2 regions of the Microterricola gilva genome follow, and region 2 is predicted to be linked to the other one. Evidence: predicted binding sites of a transcription regulator. Region 2 holds the regulator's gene; the other holds the start of a gene.
What was found. Region 2 encodes HrcA, which represses chaperone genes, less so after heat shock. Its sites were predicted from a motif close to TTNGCACTCGNNNNNNNCGAGTGCNAA; they were not measured.
Positions count from the first base shown of each region.

Region 1: a site for HrcA is predicted at 1,771-1,797, ahead of groES (co-chaperone GroES). Genes of this name have one in related genera too.

Region 1 covers NZ_SHLC01000001.1:535,961-539,166, reverse strand. Annotated here, with positions in the region: gene EV379_RS02440 (ABC transporter substrate-binding protein) at 1-87, opposite strand, end outside; gene rarD (EamA family transporter RarD) at 314-1,288, opposite strand; gene groES (co-chaperone GroES) at 1,399-1,695, opposite strand; gene EV379_RS02425 (THUMP-like domain-containing protein) at 1,905-3,107, shown strand; gene EV379_RS02420 (DUF4190 domain-containing protein) at 3,184-3,206, opposite strand, start outside.
Region 2 covers NZ_SHLC01000001.1:1,868,139-1,871,344, forward strand. Annotated here, with positions in the region: gene dnaJ (molecular chaperone DnaJ) at 1-885, opposite strand, end outside; gene hrcA (heat-inducible transcriptional repressor HrcA) at 958-1,980, opposite strand; gene EV379_RS08710 (DUF4870 domain-containing protein) at 2,118-2,588, shown strand; gene EV379_RS08715 (DUF4870 domain-containing protein) at 2,665-3,039, shown strand; gene EV379_RS08720 (histidine phosphatase family protein) at 3,121-3,206, opposite strand, start outside.

The sequences.
Region 1 (3,206 bases), 1.3 Mb from region 2:
TACGAGTGCGCTGACGCCGATGAGGGCGACTCCGCTCAGCATTGCCCGGACGGAGCGGGAGGCCGAGGCCTTCGCGAATACGCTCATGTTGCTCCTATATGGCTTGAATGAACACCGATGAGACAGTCAACAGACTGCCGTGGTGTCACAGTATTGGCCGCTGCGCATCGAAACAAGGCTTCGATGCCACAACGTTGCCGAGTAAGTCAAATCGTTACATCGCCCCGCGCGCCGCGCAGCGACGCGCGAGGCGGCAGCCTCAGCTCAGGAACTCTCAGGGCCTCGCGCCGATGCTGGAACTGTCCGAAACGGCTCAGACCAGTTCGGCGACCGTTTGCCGGTTTCCGCGCCGATTGGCGAGCGCGTCGACGGTGAGGATGAGCAGCGCCAGCCAGACCAGCGAGAAGCCGATCCACCGTTCGGGGGACATCGGCTCCTGCAGGATGAGCACGCCGACGAGGAACTGGATGATCGGTGCGAAGTACTGGATGAAGCCCATGTAGATCAGCGGCAGCCTGCGCGATGCGGCAGCAAAGAGGATCAGCGGGACGGCGGTGATGACGCCGGTGCCGATGAGCAGGGCCGTGTGGACCGGGCTGACCGTTCCGAAGGTGATGCCGACCGTCATCGCCACGACGATGAGCTGCACGATCGCGACGGGGAACAACCAGACCGTCTCCATGGTGAGCCCGGCTACGGCGTCGACGGTATTGCCGACCCGCTTCTTGATGTAACCGTAGAAGCCGAAGGAGAAGGCGAGCGTGAGGGCGATCCACGGCACGCTGCCGGCGCTGATCGCGATCACGAGCACCGCGAGGACGCTGACACCGACGGCCGCCCACTGCGCAGGCCGCAGTCGCTCACGCAGGAAGAACACCCCGAGGAACACGGTCACGATGGGGTTGATGAAGTAGCCGAGAGAGGCTTCGACGACCTGGCCGCTCATCGCGCTGTAGATGTACGTCTGCCAGTTCACGTAGATGAGCGCGCCCGCCAACGCCATGGTGAGCGAGATGCGCGGCTGCATGAGCAGCGCGAAGAAGGGCTTGAACTTCCGGGTGACCGCGAGCAGCAGTATGCAGAACACGAGCGAGAACACGATGCGCCACGCGACGATCTCGAAGGCACCGCTCGGCGCCAGCGAGATGAAGTAGATCGGCAGGAATCCCCAGAGCACGTAGGCGATGCCGGCGTAGATCAGACCGGAACGACCTGCGCCCGGCGCGTTCGAGACCGGGGCGGCCGACGGCGGGGCGGAGGTGATCTGCGGTTCGTTGGGGTTTTCCACTTCGGCATTCTACGCCTGTATACAGTGTGCACCGCACCGTCGGGCGTGTTGCTCCGACAAAAAAGACCCGGATGGCCGAAGCCATCCGGGTCTTCCGAAAACGGTGATGCTTAGCGCACGACCACAGCGAGCACGTCGCGAGCCGACAGCACGAGGAAGTCCTCGCCGCCGAACTTCACTTCGGTTCCGCCGTACTTGGAGTAGAGAACCTTGTCGCCGACTGCGACGTCGAGCGGTACGCGGTTGCCATTGTCGTCGATGCGACCGGGGCCCACAGCCACGACCTCGCCCTCCTGGGGCTTCTCCTTGGCGGTGTCAGGAATGACGAGTCCCGACGCAGTGACCTGCTCGGCCTCAACCTGCTTGATGACAATGCGATCCTCGAGCGGCTTGATGCTGACCGACACGGTTGACCTCTTTCTAGAAAAGACGTGGAGTTAGCACACTCACACCGAGAGTGCTAAGTCGAGTTTAGGCCTTGGTTGGCACTCGTGCAACGTGAGTGCCAGTGAATTCGCCCTGAGAGCAAGCCAGCGGTGAATGCCGGGCGGATGCCGAATCGACGGCCGAGCAACCGGCACGGACGGCACCCCGCTGCGGTGTTAGCGTGGCAGCTATGGAACGCTCCGAGCTCATCGAACTGCTCTCCCCCGACGGGCTGCGGCTCCTCGACTCGCTGCCGGAGTGGGACTCCTCTGCCGACGTCGTGCGCACGGTCGCCGAGCTGCGCAAGGACGGGCACGCTCCTGGCCTCGTCGCAGCTGTGCTCAGCCAGGCCAAGCTGCGCGCCAAGGCCGCAGGCAAGTTCGGCGAGTTCGCCCGCACCATGCTCTTCACCGAGGCCGGCCTCGAGCAGGCGACGCGACTGCGTGTCGCCGCGCTGCACGCCGGTCGTTTCGCCGGTGCAGGGGTGAAGCACGTCGCCGACCTCGGCTGCGGCATCGGCGGAGACGCGATCGCCATCGCCGCCCTCGATCTGCGGGTCACGGCAGCGGATGCCGACGAGGTCACCGCGACGCTGGCCTCCTTCAACCTCGCGCCGTTCCCGCACGCGAACGTGCTGCACGCCCGCGCAGAGGAGGTCGACCTCGAGGCACTGGACGGCGGACCGGCCGATGGCATCTACCTCGACCCCGCCCGCCGGAGCGCCGGCCACGGCAACACCTCCAGGCTCACGCGGCCAGAGGACTACACGCCGTCACTGGACTTCGCCTTCGGCCTGGCCGAGCGCTTCCCGACCGGGGTCAAGCTCGGGCCTGGCTTCGACCGCTCACTCATCCCGGCCGAGGCGGAGGCGCAGTGGGTCTCCGTCGATGGCCAGCTCGTCGAGATGGGGTTGTGGTTCGGCGCGCTCGCGCGGCCGGGAATCCGGCGCAGTGCGCTGGTGCTCAATCGGGACGGAAGCCACGAGCTCGCGGCTTCAGGCGACAGCGACGACGTCGAGGTCGGCGAGCTTGGCGAGTACATCTACGAACCGGACGGGGCCGTCATCCGCTCCCGCCTGATCGGCGACCTCGCCCGCTCGCTCGATGCATCGATGTTGAGCGATGGCATCGCGTACCTCACCGCTGACACCGCGCAGGAGACGCCGTTCGCCACGTGCTTCCGTGTGATCGAGCGGCTGCCTGCCGACGAGAAGAAGCTCAAGGCCGCCCTCTCCGCCCGCGGCATCGGCACGCTCGAGATCAAGAAGCGTGGCATCGACATCGACCCGGCGACGCTGCGCTCCCGCCTGAAGCTCAAGGGCTCCGCGGCCGCCACGATTGTGCTCACCCGCGCGGCCGGCAAGCACGTGACGCTGCTCGTGGAGCGTGTGTAGCAGCCCGCCCATCCGCCGAACTCGCAGAAACGGCCCCCATCCACATCGGATGAGGGCCGTTCTTACGAGTTCGCGACTAGTAGTTGTAGGTGCCGTCGA
Region 2 (3,206 bases):
CTGTGTTCCGGGCTTGAGGTCCAGTTCGACGTCACCGTCGAGCGCGTGCAGCGTCGTTGTCGTGCCGAGGATGGCGTCGGTCATGGCCACCTCGAGCGTGGCGAGGAGGTCGTCGCCGTCACGGCTGAAGACGTCGTGGTGACGCACCTTCATCTCGAGGTAGAGGTCACCGTTCGGTCCGCCGGCCGGGCCGGCCTCTCCGCTGCCCGGCATCTGCAGGCGAACGCCCGTGTCGACGCCGGCGGGGATGTCGACCGGAACGGTGCGACGGGCGCGCACTCGGCCCTGGCCCTGGCAGGTGAGGCACGGGGTGGCGATGATCGTGCCGTAGCCGCGGCAGCTGCCGCAGGGGCTCGAGGTCATCACGTTGCCGAGCAGCGAGCGAACGGCACGCTGGATGCTGCCGGTTCCGTGGCAGATGTCGCAGGTGACCGGGCTGGTTCCCGGTGCGCAGCAGGATCCCTGGCAGGTCTCGCAGAGGATCGCGGTGTCAACCTCGATGTCGCGGTGGGTGCCGAAGATGATCTCGTCGAGGTCGACCTCGACGCGCAGCAGCGCATCCTGGCCGCGCTCACGGCGGGAGCGCGGACCGCGACGGCCACCGCCGCCACCCCCGCCGAAGAAGGTCTCGAAGATGTCGCCGAAGCCGCCGAAGTCTCCCGCGCCGCCGCCGAAGCCACCCTGGCCGCCCATGTCGTAGTTCTGGCGCTGCTTCGCGTCGCTCAGCACGTCGTAGGCGTGCGTGACCTCCTTGAAACGCTCGGAAGCCTCAGAGCTCGGGTTCACATCGGGGTGCAGTTCGCGGGCGAGGCGGCGGTACGCCTTCTTGATCTCGTCGGTGGTCGCCTCGCGCGAGACGCCGAGTACTTCGTAATGGTCAGCCACTCCGGCCGTTCCTTTCCGGCCTCGAGCATCCTGCGCGCGCAGAGCACGGCGAACTCGAGGCGATTCGTCCTACTAGTTTTCGCCCAAGAGTCTGGACAAGTACCGAGCGACCGCACGAACGGCGGCCATGTTGTTGGAGTAGTCCATCCGGAGCGGGCCGAGAACGCCCACCCGGGCGAGCTCGGATCCGGCCGAGAGGTAACTACTGCTGAGAACCGAGGTCTCGCCGAGCCCGAACGAGGCGTTCTCACGCCCGATGCTCGCTGAGACACCGTGTTGGTCTGTGGCCATCTCGCCGAACAGGCGCAACAGGACGACCTGTTCCTCGATGGCTTCCAGCACGGGGAAGATGCTGCCCGTGAAGTCTTCTTCCGTGCGCACGAGGTTGGCGGCGCCGGCCATCACCAGCTTGTCCGCGCGATTCGCGAGCACCTGCTCGACGAGCGTCTCGGCGACGACGGATGCCACGCCGGCCAGTTGCGGCGGAGCGGCATCGGCGAGGCCGCCTGCCGCGGCGGCGGCATCCGTCATGCCCAGGCCGACGAGTGTCGCGTTGATGACCGTGCGGAGATCGGCGACCGACTCCTCCGTCACCTCTGAGGTGGTGTCGACGACGCGCTGTTCGACGCGCCCGGTGTCGGTGATCAAGACGGACAGCAAACGATGGGTGCTGAGGCGCACGAGTTCGACGTGCTTGACCGTTGCGCGGGTGAGCGACGGATACTGCACGAGGGCGACCTGCTGGGTGAGCTGCGAGAGCAGCCGCACGGTGCGCGAGAGCACGTCGTCGAGGTCAGCCGACTGGCCGAGGAAGGTCTCGATGGCGTGGCGCTGGGCCGCGCTGAGCGGGCGCAGATCGCTCAGCTGGTCAACGAAGAGCCGGTATCCCTTGTCGGTCGGAATGCGACCGGACGAGGTGTGCGGAGCCGCGATCAGCTCCTCCTCTTCGAGCAGCGCCATGTCGTTGCGGATCGTGGCGGCCGACACGCCGAAGGAGTGGCGCTCGACGATCGACTTGGAGCCGACCGGCTCGCGCGATGAGACGTAATCCTGCACGATCACACGGAGAACCTCGAGGCTTCGTTCCGAAACCATGCGCACCACCTCCTCACCGCGCTGGGCCGACCAGTTCGACCACTTAGCACTCACTGCCGTTGAGTGCTAATCATATCGCGACTAGCTTGGGAATGAGCGCAATGCGCGCTGCAGAAGCACCATCGAAAGGATCGATCATGAGCGACCCATCAGCTCCGACTCCCCCGTACGATCCGACGCAGCAGCCGCCTACCCCACCGGCACCGCCGGCACCGCCGACGCAACCGGAGAATCCCTACGCGAGCACCGCGGCGCCGGGCGCGCCGCTCAGTCAGGAAGCCGACATCCAGTGGGCATCCTTCGCGCACCTCGGCGGCATCTTCAGCTTCCTGCCGTCGCTGATCATCTGGCTGATCTTCAAGGACCGCGGGCGCTTCACGAACACCGAGGCCAAGGAGGCGCTGAACTTCCAGCTGACGCTGCTCATCGCCGAGGTCGCCGCCGCGATCCTCAGCGTCATCCTGACCGTGATCACCTTCGGATTCTTTGGCTTCAACATCGGCTGGCTCATCTGGGTGGTCGGCGTCATCTTCTCGATCATCGCCTTCATGCAGGTGAAGGATGGGCGCGGCTACCGTTACCCCTTCGCCATCCGCATGATCAAATAACGGACGCGGGGTACACCCGGCCAGTACACTGGCATCACTTTCGCGAGCACATTCGCACGACTCAAGGAGCACCACTATGTCAGCCGCACCTCCTCCCCCCGCCACCCCGTACCAGGGCCAGACGCAGTTGAGCCCGGCCGACGAGAAGCTCTGGGCGACGCTGATCCACGTCGGCGGCATCTTCTTCAGCTTCGTTCCGGCGCTGGTCGGCTACCTGGTGCTCAAGGACAAGGGTCCATTCATCCGCCTGCACACGGCGACGGCGCTCAACTTCCAGATCACGATGGCGATCGCGTACGTCGTCGGCGGAATCCTGACGATCGTGTTCATCGGCTTCATCATCATCGCCGCCGTCAGCGTGCTGATCATCGTGTTCAGCATCATTGCAGCGGTCAAGGCGAACCAGGGGCTGGCCTACCAGTACCCGCTGGCGATCAAGTTCGTCAGCTAGCAGGGCCGGAAACACACAGCCGCCCGTGCCGGATCAGTACCACTGATCCGGCACGGGCGGCTCGTTCGTTAACCGAGGCGGCTAGTTGGCTCCGGCCTCGACGTAGCTGGAGTCGTTCACGCTGACCACGGTCCAGGTGCCGTTCTTGTAGGTGAGCTTGCTCACCG